Regions from separate parts of the Streptomyces vinaceus genome, predicted to be linked through region 3. Evidence: riboswitches for the same ligand, from Rfam matches in the RefSeq annotation. Region 3 holds a riboswitch; each other region holds the start of a gene.
The links. Region 3 has a riboswitch for cobalamin ahead of CP980_RS25450 (cobalamin biosynthesis protein). Riboswitches for the same ligand answer to the same signal wherever they lie in the genome.
Positions count from the first base shown of each region.

Region 1 (3,327 bases), 3.0 Mb from region 3:
GTCCTGATCGTCATCGTGCTGCTGGACGCGGCGCGGACCTGCGTGAAGGCCGCCGGCAACCCGGAGGCGGTCAGGCTCTCCGAGGTCCCGTGGACCGAGTCGAAGATCGTCGCCCCGGCCGGGCTCATCGCCACGCCCGAGGAGCGGGCGGAGCTCGCCGCCGCCGGCCTGGACTCGGGCGGTGGCCGAGCGAAGGAGCCGGTGGCGTGAGCGGGGTCCGCGCGGCGCTGGCGAAGGCGCGGTACTTCGTACGGGAGTTCTCGGGCGAGGCGGCGTACGACCGCTACGTCGTGCACGCCCGTACGCACGACCCGGACGCGCAGGTCATGACCCGCCGCGCCTTCGAACGCGCCCGTACGGACGCGCGCGAGGCCGACCCCCGCGAGGGGTTCGGCTGCTGCTGACGCCCATGAAGGGCCCCGCCGCTGCATCGGCGGGGCCCTTCGGCACGCTCAGTGCACCCACTCCTTGAGGGGCTCGGTAGGCAGGGTGATGCCGACGGGTTCGGGAATTTCGATGTCCTTCCCGAACGGGACTGTGCGGACGCTCTCGTAACGACTGCCGTCCGGCTCACTGTGGACGGTGACCTCGCACTTCTCCCGGTCGATGAGCAGGTACACAGGAATGCCGGTCTCCGCGTAACCACGAGGCTTCTCGTGTCGGTCGCGGGCGTCCGTGTCGGTGTCGTACGACGTGACCTCCACGACCATCAGCACGGGGTCGGGGTCGGCCCATTCCCCATGTCCTGCGAGAGAGGCGGTCAACACCAGGACGCCATCGGGCCGAGCGCGGCCATTGCGATACCGCTGGACCTTGATCCCCTGCTCAGCGTAGAACCACAGGTCCGGCCGCGACTGCATGCACATGCGCGACAACCACACAATGATCGTCCCGTGGTCCCCGTCCGGCACCGCCTTGACCCCCAGCTTCCCGTTGATGAACTCGAACCGCAGCCCTTCGACCTCTCTGGCGGCTATCCGCGCCACGGTCTCGAACTCTTCGGTCAGCATCTGGGGCCGATCTGTCATCACGGTCATGCCTCGCTCGCCCTTCTCGACGGTGCTGTCACCGACGATAGCGCCGGGCACCGACAGCCGTCCGGCACACTCGACCGCATGGACATCGTGATCAGGGAAGCGCTGGCGGCGGAGTACGAGGCGCTCGGGGACCTCACCGCGCAGGCCTACCTCGGGGACGGGCTGCTGACGTTCGGCGAGGACGACCCGTACCTCGCGCGGCTGCGCGATGTGGCGGGGCGCGCCGCCGACGGGGTCATACTCGTCGCCGCGACGGGCGACGGCCGGCTCCTCGGCGGCGTGGCCTTCGCCGCGCCCGGGAGCCGGCTGTGCGACATCGCCGGGCCCGGCGAGGCCGAGTTCCGGATGCTGGCCGTCGCCCGGGAGGGCCGCGGGCGGGGCGCCGGGGAGGCCCTCGTACGGGCCTGCATCGACCGAGCCCGCGCCGTCGAGGGCGTACGGCGCCTCGTCCTGTCGACCACGCGGGACATGGTCGGCGCGCACCGGATCTACGAACGGCTCGGCTTCGTGCGGACGCCGGAACGGGACTGGGAGCCCGTTCCCGACCTCCCTCTGCTCACGTACGGTCTCGAACTGTAGCCACGCCGACACAACATCTAGGGGGTCGCACAGGAAGCGGCCCCCACATGTATGCTCGTGCTCGCTGTCGTCGCAGGGGAATCCGGTGCGAATCCGGAACTGTCCCGCAACGGTATGAAGTACACCCATTGGTGTCACCGCAAGTCCGATGACCTGCCGACAGTGCGCCCGGCTCGACCGAACCGGGTGTCGATACGTCCGGGCCTCGCGGTTGGGCCGGTGGACGCCGCGCGGTGCTGCCCCGTCATGCCCGCGCGCGCCCGCTCGAACCCGCGCCGCAGGTGTCCCGGAGCCGAGCGAGGGAGAGCTCCCCCCGTGACCATCGCGCCTTCCGCACCGCGCGCCGAGTCCGACCCGTCCGACACCGGAATCGAGACCGGGGGACCTGGGGCCGCGCTGCTGCGTACCCTCACCGAGCTGACGGCCGACCTCCCCGACACCGACCCGGGCCGGGTCGCCGCCGCCGCGCTCCGCGGGCGCAGCGCCGCCGCCGACGAGGCGGAACTGCGCGCTCTGGCCACGGAGGCCGCCGCCGGTCTGATCTCCGAGGACCCGGCGTACTCCCGGCTCGCCGCCCGGCTGCTGACGCTGGCCGTCGCCGAGGAAGCCGCGGGCCAGGGGGCCACCTCCTTCTCCGCCTCCGTCGCGGTCGGCCACCGCGAGGGCCTGATCGCGGACCGCACCGCCGAGTTCGTGGCGCTGCACGCGAGCCGCCTCGACGCGCTGGTCGAGCACACGCTCGCCGAGGGCGCCGACGACCGCTTCGGCTTCTTCGGCCTGCGCACCCTGCACAGCCGCTACCTGCTGCGCCACCCGATCACCCGCCAGGTGGTCGAGACCCCGCAGCACTTCATGCTGCGCGTGGCGTGCGGCCTCGCGGAGAACGACACCGTCCAGGCCGTCGAGGAAGTCGCCTCGCTCTACCGGCTGATGAGCCGCCTGGACTACCTGCCGTCCTCGCCCACGCTCTTCAACTCCGGCACCCGGCACCCGCAGATGTCCTCCTGCTACCTGCTGGACTCCCCGCTGGACGAGCTCGACTCGATCTACGACCGCTACCACCAGGTCGCGCGCCTCTCCAAGCACGCCGGCGGCATCGGCCTCTCGTACTCGCGCATCCGCGCCCGCGGTTCGCTGATCCGCGGTACGAACGGCCACTCCAACGGCATCGTGCCGTTCCTGAAGACCCTCGACGCCTCCGTCGCCGCAGTGAACCAGGGCGGTCGCCGCAAGGGCGCCGCCGCCGTCTACCTGGAGACCTGGCACGCGGACATCGAGGAGTTCCTGGAGCTCCGCGACAACACGGGCGAGGACCAGCGCCGTACGCACAACCTGAACCTCGCCCACTGGGTGCCGGACGAGTTCATGCGCCGCGTGAACGCCGACGCCGACTGGTCGCTGTTCTCCCCGGCCGACGTGCCCGAGCTGGTCGACCTGTGGGGCGACGAGTTCGACGCCGCGTACCGCAAGGCCGAGGCCGAGGGCCTGGCCCGCAAGACCATGCCCGCCCGCGACCTGTACGGCCGGATGATGCGCACCCTCGCGCAGACCGGCCAGGGCTGGATGACCTTCAAGGACGCCTCCAACCGCACGGCGAACCAGACCGCCGAGCCGGGCACGGTCGTCCACTCCTCCAACCTCTGCACCGAGATCATCGAGGTCACCAACGACGGCGAGACCGCCGTCTGCAACCTCGGCTCGGTCAACATGG
Region 1 is NZ_CP023692.1:2,621,175-2,624,501, forward strand. Features, by position in the region: gene CP980_RS11440 (carbon starvation CstA family protein) at 1-210, shown strand, start outside; gene CP980_RS11445 (CstA-like transporter-associated (seleno)protein) at 207-404, shown strand; gene CP980_RS11450 (Uma2 family endonuclease) at 453-1,037, opposite strand; gene CP980_RS11455 (GNAT family N-acetyltransferase) at 1,116-1,616, shown strand; cobalamin riboswitch at 1,668-1,791, shown strand; gene CP980_RS11460 (ribonucleoside-diphosphate reductase subunit alpha) at 1,932-3,327, shown strand, end outside.
Region 1: linked by a shared signal. The riboswitch ahead of CP980_RS11460 (ribonucleoside-diphosphate reductase subunit alpha) and the one ahead of CP980_RS25450 (cobalamin biosynthesis protein) in region 3 are both predicted to bind cobalamin.

Region 2 (3,327 bases), 5.3 Mb from region 3:
TGTTCGCCGGGCTGCGCACGCCGTCCGAAGAGTGTTACGCGTGGGTTGTTCAGTTCATCCGCCACAACTGGCGTGGGTTGCTGAGCCACCTGGAGTCTCTGGCATGGCCGGATCCGCACTCCGTTCAAGTCCTCGTTCGTGACGAGGAGGACGACTGCTTCGGCCTATGGATGATCTATGACGGCAAACTGGTCGAAGTGCCGCTGCCGCGCACCGAACGAGAGCCGTTCTCAGCGTCCGTTACCGGAGTCCTTTCTCGGACTGACCGTCGCGCCGGAGAGCCCCTGTAAGAAGTGACTTCAACGTGTCACGCCCACATCAGGAGCGAGGCGAGGGAGACGGCTGCTTGGTGGGACTCGGCGGTCTTGTCGTATCGGGTGGCTATCCCGCGCCATTGCTTCAAGCGGTTGAAGCACCGTTCCACGACCTTGCGGTGCTTGTAGACCTCCTTGTCGAAGGCCGGAGGTGGGCCGCCGAGGCTTCCTTTCCGGGCCCGGTTGCGCACCTGGTCGGCACGCTCAGGGATGGTGTGCCTGATGCCGCGGCGCCGCAGCCAGGTGCGGATCGCCTTGGAGCTATAGCCCCTGTCGCCGATGACGCGATCGGGTCTGCTCCGGGGCCGGCCCGGTCCGAGGCGGGGCACCTGGATGGCGTCCATCACCGCGGTGAACCGGGTGCAGTCGTTGGTGTTCCCGCCCGTCAGGACGAATGCGAGCGGGCGGCCGGTCGCGTCGCAGGCGAGGTGGACCTTGCTGGTCAGGCCGCCCCGGGACCGGCCGAGGGCCGGGTTTTGGTGCCCCCTTTTCGGGCCCCGGCGGCGTGCTGGTGGGCGCGGACGATGGTGGAATCGACCGACACCAGCCAGTCGATGTCACCCGCCGCGTCCGCGTTCGCCTGCGCGGCCCGCAGCATCCGGTCGAACGTGCCGTCCGCCGCCCAGCGCCGGAAGCGGGTGTGGAGGCTGGCCCACGGGCCGTACCGCTCGGGCACGTCCCGCCAGGGGACACCGGTGCGGAACTTCCATACGATCCCGTTGAGGACCATCCGGTCGTCCTGCCGGGGCCGCCCCAGCGCAGGCCGGGGCAGCAAGGGACGTATGAGCTCCCACTCGGCATCGGACAGTTCATGGCGGCATATCATCACTCCATGATCCACAACCCAAGATCACTTTGACGACAGGCTCTAGAAGGACGTCCAGGTGAAGGACACCTGATCGCCGGCGCTCAGCTTGAACTGGCAGCCGCCGACCGGGGTGGGGGTGCCGTTGACGGCGATGCTCCAGTAGGCGGAGCCGCCGCCGCTGACGTTCTTTATGGTGTCGACGGAGTAGTCGTCGAAGGACGCGTACCAGGTGCCGTCCCAGGTGAAGCCCTTCTTGTGGGCGGCGTCGTCGAGGGCCGCGGTCGGGGTGGGGACCTTGGACGGGTGGGCGCCGCCGTTGGTGCCGTCGCACTGGTGGGTGCCGCCGGTCACGGTGGTGACGTCGTGGCCCTTGGTCTTGACCTTGCCCTTGAACAGCAGCCCGTCGGGGCCCTGGACGGTCACGTCCACCTTGACCGCCGCGTTCGTGTCCGGCTTGGACTTCGCCTCGGCCGCGGCCGGAGCGGTGGCGAGGGCGAGACCGAGGGCGGCCGTGGTGATCACGGAGCGGCGGACGAGGATCTGGCGCATGGAGAGCCTTCCTGGTGGGATCTTCGGGTCTGCCGGCGCGAACCCTTCGACCCCCACCCGCGCACACCCCGTGCGCACGCCCTGGAGGGGAGCGCACCCGGGTGCCGGGTCAGGCTGGGGCTTCGGACTGCAGACCGTGACAGTGGGAAGCGGTGCACATCCCACCCCGGGTTCTCCGACTCACGGCGCACCGGGCGCCGTTCACGGTTGCAGGTCAGCGCCGGATTCCCACCGGCTTCCCCCAGTTGTGCATGCATTCGGTTGTGTGCTCCGGCCGCGGTGGGCCGGAGCAGAACGCATCGTACGGGCCGAAGAGCAGTGCGTGGAAGCGTACTTCGGCACGCACCGCCCGCGCGTCAGGGGGTCAGTCGCCGGCCGTGAGTTCCGCGCGGACCTCATGCGCGGCCGCGACGAGATGTTCCAGGGAGGCGCGGGTCTCGGTCCAGCCGCGGGTCTTGAGGCCGCAGTCCGGGTTGACCCAGAGCCGTTCGGCGGGGATGGCCCGGAGCCCCCTCCGCAGCAGCGCGGCCGCCTCCTCGGTGCTCGGAACGCGCGGGGAGTGGATGTCCCAGACACCGGGGCCGGCCTCGCGGGGGTAGCCGTGCGCGGCCAGTTCGCCGGCGACCTGCATGTGGGAGCGGGCGGCCTCCAGGCTGATCACGTCGGCGTCGAGGTCGTCGATGGCCTGGACGATATCGCCGAACTCCGCGTAGCACATGTGCGTGTGGATCTGGGTGTCCGGCCGGACGCCGCCGGTGGTGAGGCGGAAGGACTCGGTGGCCCACGCGAGGTACTCGGCGTGGTCGGCCGCGCGCAGCGGCAGGGTCTCCCGCAGGGCGGGTTCGTCGACCTGGATCACCGAGGTCCCGGCGGCTTCGAGGTCGTCGACCTCGTCGCGCAGGGCGAGGGCGACCTGCCGCGCGGTCTCGCCGAGCGGCTGGTCGTCGCGTACGAAGGACCAGGCGAGCATCGTGACCGGGCCGGTCAGCATGGCCTTGACCGGCCTGGACGTCTGGGACTGGGCGTACGTGGTCCAGCGGACGGTCATCGGCTCCGGGCGGGAGATGTCCCCGGCCAGGACCGGCGGCCGGACGTAGCGGGTGCCGTACGACTGCACCCAGCCGTGCTGCGTGGCGAGGTAGCCGGTGAGCTGCTCGGCGAAGTACTGCACCATGTCGTTGCGTTCGGGCTCGCCGTGCACCAGGACGTCCAGACCGGCCTTCTCCTGGAAGGAGAGCACCTCGCGGATCTCGTCCTTGATCCGCTCCTCGTAGCCGGCGGTGCCGATGCGGCCGGCCCGCAGGTCGGCGCGCGCGGTGCGCAGCTCGTTCGTCTGGGGGAAGGAGCCGATGGTCGTGGTGGGCAGCAACGGCAGCCCGAGGAGGGCGCGCTGGGCCGCGGTGCGCTGCGCGTAGGGCTGCGAGCGCCGCCCGTCGGCATCGGTGATCGCGGCGGTACGGGCGCGGACGGCGGGGTCACGGGTGATCGAGGAGGATGCCCGGGACGCCAGGTCGGCGCGGTTGGCGGCCAGTTGGGCCGCGATGGAGTCCGTGCCCCGGGCGAGGCCGCGGGCGAGCGTGGCGATCTCGGTGGTCTTCTGGCGGGCGAAGGCGAGCCAGCGCCGGATCTGCGGATCGATGTCCCGCTCGGCGCTCG
Region 2 is NZ_CP023692.1:322,097-325,423, reverse strand. Features, by position in the region: gene CP980_RS01505 (hypothetical protein) at 1-290, shown strand, start outside; one part of gene CP980_RS01500 (IS5 family transposase) at 308-801, opposite strand; one part of gene CP980_RS01500 (IS5 family transposase) at 801-1,140, opposite strand; gene CP980_RS01495 (DUF4430 domain-containing protein) at 1,183-1,671, opposite strand; cobalamin riboswitch at 1,820-1,968, opposite strand; gene metE (5-methyltetrahydropteroyltriglutamate--homocysteine S-methyltransferase) at 2,036-3,327, opposite strand, start outside.
Region 2: linked by a shared signal. The riboswitch ahead of CP980_RS01495 (DUF4430 domain-containing protein) and the one ahead of CP980_RS25450 (cobalamin biosynthesis protein) in region 3 are both predicted to bind cobalamin.

Region 3 (3,327 bases):
CATCTCCATGCCGGGCTCCAGCAGCGACACGTCGCCGCGGAACTTGTTGACCATGTATCCGGCGATCAGCGACTGGTCCTGCGGCGACAGCAGGGCCGTCGTCCCGAAGAACGAGGCGAAGACCCCGCCCCGGTCGATGTCCCCGACCACGACCACCGGGAACCGGGCGGCCCGCGCGATGCCCATGTTCACGATGTCGGTCCGGCGCAGGTTGATCTCGGCCGGACTGCCGGCCCCCTCACAGATCACGGCGTCATACGTGCCCCGCAGCTGCTCCAGGCAGTCCGTGACGACGCCGAGCAACTGCTCCTGGCGCCCCCCGTGGTAGCCGCGCGCACTCATCTCGCCCACCGGCTTGCCCAGCAGCACCACCTGGCTGCTGCGGTCGCTGCCGGGCTTGAGCAGCACCGGGTTCATCAGCGCCGTCGGCTCCACGCGGGCCGCCTGCGCCTGCATCGCCTGCGCGCGCCCGATCTCGGCGCCCTCGCGCGTCACGAACGAGTTCAGCGACATGTTCTGCGCCTTGAACGGCGCCACCTTCACGCCCTGCCGGGCCAGCCAGCGGCAGATGCCCGCCGTGACCACGCTCTTGCCCGCGTCCGATGTGGTGCCGGCGACGAGAAGTCCCCCGCCGAGCTGCTTCGCGCCGCTCATCCGCGCCCCTTCCGTATGCCGTACGAGACCGCACAGCGCAGTGCCACGCACGCCCCCAGCGCCAGCCACGTCACCTGACGGGACAGCCGTACCGCGCGTTCGATGTCGGCGGCCTCCACCGGCCGCCCCTCCTCGCCGTTCAGCACGGCCCGGTGCTCGATGCGCCCGCCGTACGAAAGGGTCCCGCCCAGCCGCACCCCGAGCGCCCCGGCGAAGGAGGCCTCCACGGGCCCGGCGTTCGGGCTCGGGTGTGCGGCGGCGTCCGCGCGCCAGGCGCGTACGGCTCCCCGCCGGTCGGGCCCGGCCGCCGCGGCGGCCAGCGCGGTCAGCCGGGCGCCCGGCCAGCCCATGAGGTCGTCGAGCCGGGCCGAGGCCCAGCCGTAGCGCAGGTGGCGCGGGGACTTGTGGCCGACCATCGCGTCCAGGGTGTTCACGGCGCGGAACGCCAGCAGCCCCGGGACACCGGCCGCGGCGCCCCACACCAGGGCGCCGACCACCGCGTCGGAGGTGTTCTCGGCGACCGACTCCACGACGGCGCGGGCCATCTGCTGCCCGTCCAGGGCCTGCGGATCGCGCCCGCACAGGTGCGGCAGCCGCTCCCGGGCCACCTCGGCGTCCCCGGCGGCGAGCGCGCCGCCGATGGCGCGGGCCTCCCGGCCCAGCGAGGTGCCGCCGACGACGGCCCAGGTGGCCACCGCGGTCAGGGCGATACGGGTGGCCGCGGGCCGGGAGCGCACGGCGCGGGCGCCCAGCGCGCCGACGGCTGCCGCGCCCCCGGCGCATATGAGGGTGTGCAGAACGCCCCGTGCGCGGTCGTCGCGCCACAGGGCGCGCTCGACGGCGGTGGCGGCTCGTCCGAAGGCGGCCACGGGGTGCCCCCGGCGCGGATCACCGAGGATCCGGTCGCCGATCAGGCCCGCCGTGGCGCCGTACGCGAAGACGCGGTCGGCACGCATGGTGCAGGTATGTCCTCACTCAGGGTCCGCGCCCTGGTTCGACGTGTCCGGCGGTGGGAGTTCCTGGCTCCCGGGGCGCACGCGCCGCGTGCTCCCCGGTGACAGTGGCGGGACCGCGCCGGATTCGCACCGGACTTCCTCTCCATGCCGCCGTATTGGCTCGGGCAGTCCACCACGCACCGAGAAGGCCCGTCAACTCGCCGTTGACCTGCGGCGGTGCAGGTCAGGGAGGCGGGTCGCGGGCGCACGAAAGCTCCCCCCGGGAATCCCGGAGGGAGCTTCGGCACGCCGTGGACCGGTCGGTCGGACCGGGTCAGCTGACGATCAGGTAGATCCCGTACCCCACGGCCGCCGCGACGAGCGCGAAGCAGGCGTACGCGCCGCTGCGGGCGAGGGTGGCGGCGCCGCCCTGCTCGGTGGCGGTCTCGTGCTTGGAGAGGCCCACCAGACCCAGGGTGAACAGGGCCACGAGGGCGACGGTGGCGGAGAGGCTGACCCCGAAGACGGAGCCGAGTGCTGCCCAGTCGATCTTCATACTGCGGATTCCTCTGTCGTTCTCGGGGTCAGACCGCGGCGGCGGGGGCCGCCGGCGTGGTCGGTGCGGCCGCCGGGATGGTGGCCTTCAGCGCCTCGTCCGTGACCGCGGCGGTCGTACCGGCGGCGGCCTCGGCGGCCACCGTCGGCGGGACGGTGACGGCGGCCATGGCCGTGGTGACGACGCCCGGCTCCTCGGCCGCGGCCGGCTGCACCTCGTTGACGTTGCTGTGGTCGACGACCTGGCGGCGCGAGATGAGCCAGATGGCGACGCAGGAGGCGACCAGGAAGAGCGCGACGGCGGCGACACCGACGTCACCGGTGCGCATGACCAGCTCGGCACCGGAGGCGACGACGGCGGCGGCCGGCAGGGTCAGGCCCCAGGCGATGAACATGCGGCTGGCGGTGGACCAGCGGACCACGCCTCCCTTGCGGCCGAGGCCCGCACCCATGACGGCGCCGGAGCACGCGTGGGTGGTGGAGAGGGAGAAGCCGAGGGTGGAGGAGGCCAGGATGACGCTCGCGGCCGAGGTCTGGGCGGCGAAGCCCTGCTGCGGCTGCAGGTCGGTCAGGCCGCTGCCCATGGTGCGGATGATGCGCCAGCCGCCCAGGTAGGTGCCCATGGCGATCGCCATGCCGGCGGAGACGATGACCCAGACCGGCGGGTTGGAGCCGGGCGCGAGCGCGCCGCCGGCGACCAGCGCCAGGGTGATGATGCCCATCGTCTTCTGCGCGTCGTTGGTGCCGTGCGCGAGGGAGACGAGACCCGCCGAGGCGATCTGACCGGCCTTGTAGCCCTTGGCGGAGGTCTTCTTGCCGACGTTCCCGCCCAGCTTGTACGTGACCTTGGCGGCCAGCATCGCGGCCACACCGGCCACGATCGGCGCGGCGATCGCGGGCAGCAGCACCTTGGTGACGAGCGTGCCGCCGTTGACGGCGCCGAGGCCCGCGGAGGCGACGGCCGCGCCGACCAGGCCGCCCATCAGGGCGTGCGAGGAGCTGGAGGGGAGTCCGACCAGCCAGGTGACGAGGTTCCAGAGGATCGCGCCGACCAGGGCGGCGAAGATCACTTCTGGCTGGATGCCCTCTTCGTTGACCAGGCCCTTGGAGATCGTCTTGGCGACCTCCACGGACATGAACGCGCCGACGAGGTTGAGCACGGCGGACATGGCCACCGCCGTCT
Region 3 is NZ_CP023692.1:5,644,202-5,647,528, forward strand. Features, by position in the region: gene CP980_RS25445 (cobyric acid synthase) at 1-654, opposite strand, end outside; gene CP980_RS25450 (cobalamin biosynthesis protein) at 651-1,610, opposite strand; cobalamin riboswitch at 1,649-1,799, opposite strand; gene CP980_RS25455 (hypothetical protein) at 1,924-2,145, opposite strand; gene CP980_RS25460 (inorganic phosphate transporter) at 2,174-3,327, opposite strand, start outside.

Region 4 (3,327 bases), 3.3 Mb from region 3:
CCCTACGAGCTGGCGCTCGACTTCCGCGGCGCCGGGACGCACCTGGCGCGCTGGGTGTTCTCCCGGGACCTGCTGCTCGACGGGGAGACCTGCGTGACGGGCGAGGGCGACGTCCGGGTGTGGCCGCGCTGGCAGGGCGGGGAGCCGCGGGTCTTCCTCGCCTTCAGCAACGGCGCGCAGAGCTGCGTGGTGTCCGCCCGGGCGAAGGACGTGCGGGTGCTGTGCCGGCGGCTGGTCGCCCTGGTGCCGCGCGGCGAAGAGCGGCGGCACTACGACCTGGACGCCCAGCTGAGCACCCTGCTGCCCCGATAAATGACGTTTCCATAAGATCCGTTGAGTTGGGCCCGGTTTGGGTGCAACCATGAGCGTCCGGCCCGCGCCGCTCGTCGTGAACGCCCGCTGGGGCGAGCGCCGCCTTCGCCTCGACGCCGGCGGTCCGCTCCTCCACCCTGCACGCGCCCGAGCGGCTCGTGCTGGACGTCGCGCACCGCGACGAGTGCCGGTGAGACCGCGCCGAGCGCCCCGCGCCTGCCGGCGGGCGTTCGGGCCGGGTTGGTGCAGGTCCGTCCCTCCGACTAGGGTCAGCTGGCCTTGGTGTACGGGAAACCGGTGGGAAACCGGTGCGGCCCTCGCCACTGTGAACGGGAAGTCCGGCTCCACTCCTTAGGGAAGCCACTGGGCGGCGCGGGAGGTTCCGCACCGCCCGGGAAGGCGGGGTCAGGGCATCAGCACCCGTGAGCCAGGAGACCGGCCGGGGCGCGTTGTCCATCCACGAGGTGCTGGAGAGGTCTCCCCACTCATGCATATAGCCGAGGGGTTCCTGCCCCCTTTGCACGCGGTCGCCTGGGGCGCCGCGTCCGCTCCGTTCGTCGTCCACGGTGTCCGCGCCCTCTCCCGCGAGGTGAAGGCGAACCCGGAGAGCACGCTGCTGCTCGGGGCGTCCGGAGCGTTCACGTTCGTCCTGTCCGCCCTCAAGATCCCGTCCGTGACGGGCAGTTGTTCGCACCCCACCGGGACCGGGCTCGGAGCGATCCTGTTCCGGCCGCCCATCATGGCGGTGCTCGGCACGATCACCCTGCTCTTCCAGGCGCTGCTGCTGGCGCACGGCGGGCTGACCACCCTCGGCGCGAACGTGTTCTCGATGGCGATCGCCGGGCCGTGGGCCGGGTACGGGGTGTACCTGCTGCTGAAGCGCTTCGACGTGCCGCTGATGGTGACCGTATTCTTCGGCGCGTTCTTCGCCGACCTGGTGACCTACTGCGTGACGTCCGTGCAGCTGGCGCTGGCCTTCCCGGACCCCGGCACCGGGTTCCCGGGCGCGCTCGCGAAGTTCGGCGGCATCTTCGCGGTGACGCAGATCCCGCTCGCGGTGAGCGAGGGGCTGCTGACGGTTCTCGTGATGCGGCTGCTGATGCAGTCGAGCAAGTCGGACCTGGTCCGGCTGGGCGTCGCGAAGTTCACCGGTCGCAGCGAGCAGAAGGCGGCCGTGTGATGGGCATGAGCCGGAACGCGAAGATCAACGGCCTGCTGCTGCTCCTGGTGGCGGCGCTGGCCGTGCTGCCGATCGCGCTGGGGATGGGCGAGGGCAAGGAGGAGCCGTTCGCGGGCGCCGACGCGCAGGCGGAGTCGGCGATCACGGAGCTGAAGCCCGACTACGAGCCGTGGTTCTCGCCGCTGTACGAACCCCCGTCCGGGGAGGTCGAGTCGGCCCTGTTCGCCCTCCAGGCGGCCCTGGGCGCGGGTGTGCTCGCGTACTACTTCGGCGTCCGCAAGGGACGCCGCCAGGCGACCGCGGCGGCCGCGGCCCGGCCGGACGCCTCCGCGGACCGGCCCGACACCGCCGCCTCGGAGTCGTAGGCGGTGCTGCCGATCGACGTGGCGGCGCACGCGAGCCGGTGGCGGCGCCGGCATCCCCTGGAAAAGGCCCTGCTGGGGCTCGGCCTGACGGTCAGCGCCGTATGCCTGCCGCCCTGGCCCGGCGGTCCGCTGGTCGCCGCCGCCACGCTCGCCGTGCTGCTCGGCCCGGCCGGCGTGGCCGGGCGGCAGCTGTGGCGGGCCTTCCGGATCCCGCTGGGCTTCTGCTTCACCGGCGCGCTCCCACTGCTGGTGGCCGTCGGCGGCCCCGGCGGGTTCGTCTCGCTCGCGCCCGACGGCCCCCGGCACGCCGCCGAGCTGCTGCTGCGGACCTCGGCGGCCTCCCTCGGCGTGCTGCTCTTCGCCTTCACCACGCCCGTCTCGGACGTGCTGCCCCGGCTGGTCCGGGCCGGGGTCCCGGCGCCGGTGGTGGACGTGGCCCTGGTCATGTACCGCATCGGCTTCCTGCTGCTGGACTCGATGACCCAGGTCCGGCGCGCCCAGGCGGCCCGGCTGGGCCAGTCCGGGCGGGCGGCGGTGTGGCGTTCGCTGGCCGGGCTCGCCGCGACGTCCTTCGTACGGGCCTTCGATCGCGCGGCGCGGCTCCAGGAGGGCCTGGCCGGGCGCGGATACGACGGCGCGCTGCGGGTCCTCGTACCCGAGGCGGCCCTGTCCTGGCGGTTCCTGGCGGCGTCGGGGGCGCTGCTGGCCGCCCTGATCACCCTGACCCTCACCCTGAAGGGGCTCTACCTGTGAACCCGTTGGTGGAACTGGCCGGCGCCGGTTACGCGTACGAGGACGGCCCGGCGGTCCTGGCCGGCGTGGACTTCGCCATCGCGCCGGACCGCGCGCTGGTCCTGCTGGGCCGCAACGGCAGTGGCAAGACCACGCTGATGCGGCTGCTGAGCGGGGGCCTGCGGCCCGGCCCGGGTTCGCTGCGCCTCGACGGGACGGCGGTCTCGTACGACCGGGCGGGGCTGACCCGCCTGCGCACGGCGGTGCAGCTGGTGGTCCAGGACCCGGACGACCAGCTGTTCGCGGCCTCGGTGGAACAGGACGTGTCCTTCGGCCCGATGAACCTGGGGCTGGCGGCGGACGAGGTGCGCGCCCGGGTGGACTCCGCGCTCGCCGCGCTGGACATCACGGCGCTGCGGGACCGCCCGACGCACCTGCTCTCGTACGGGCAGCGCAAGCGCGCGGCCATCGCGGGGGCGGTGGCGATGGCTCCGCGGGTGCTGATCCTGGACGAGCCGACGGCGGGCCTGGACCCGGACGGCCAGGAGCGCCTGCTGGACGTCTTGGCCCGGCTGCGCGCGGCCGGCACCACGGTGGTGATGGCCACGCACGACGTGGACCTGGCGGTCCGCTGGGCCGACGACGCGGCGGTGCTGACCCCGTCGGGCATCCGCACGGGCCCGGCTCAGACCCTGCTGTCGGACCCGGAGCTGCTGGCCGCCGCGGGCCTGCGCCAGG
Region 4 is NZ_CP023692.1:2,332,048-2,335,374, forward strand. Features, by position in the region: gene CP980_RS10110 (SsgA family sporulation/cell division regulator) at 1-312, shown strand, start outside; cobalamin riboswitch at 576-770, shown strand; gene CP980_RS10115 (energy-coupling factor ABC transporter permease) at 800-1,492, shown strand; gene CP980_RS10120 (energy-coupling factor ABC transporter substrate-binding protein) at 1,498-1,857, shown strand; gene cbiQ (cobalt ECF transporter T component CbiQ) at 1,861-2,610, shown strand; gene CP980_RS10130 (energy-coupling factor ABC transporter ATP-binding protein) at 2,607-3,327, shown strand, end outside.
Region 4: linked by a shared signal. The riboswitch ahead of CP980_RS10115 (energy-coupling factor ABC transporter permease) and the one ahead of CP980_RS25450 (cobalamin biosynthesis protein) in region 3 are both predicted to bind cobalamin.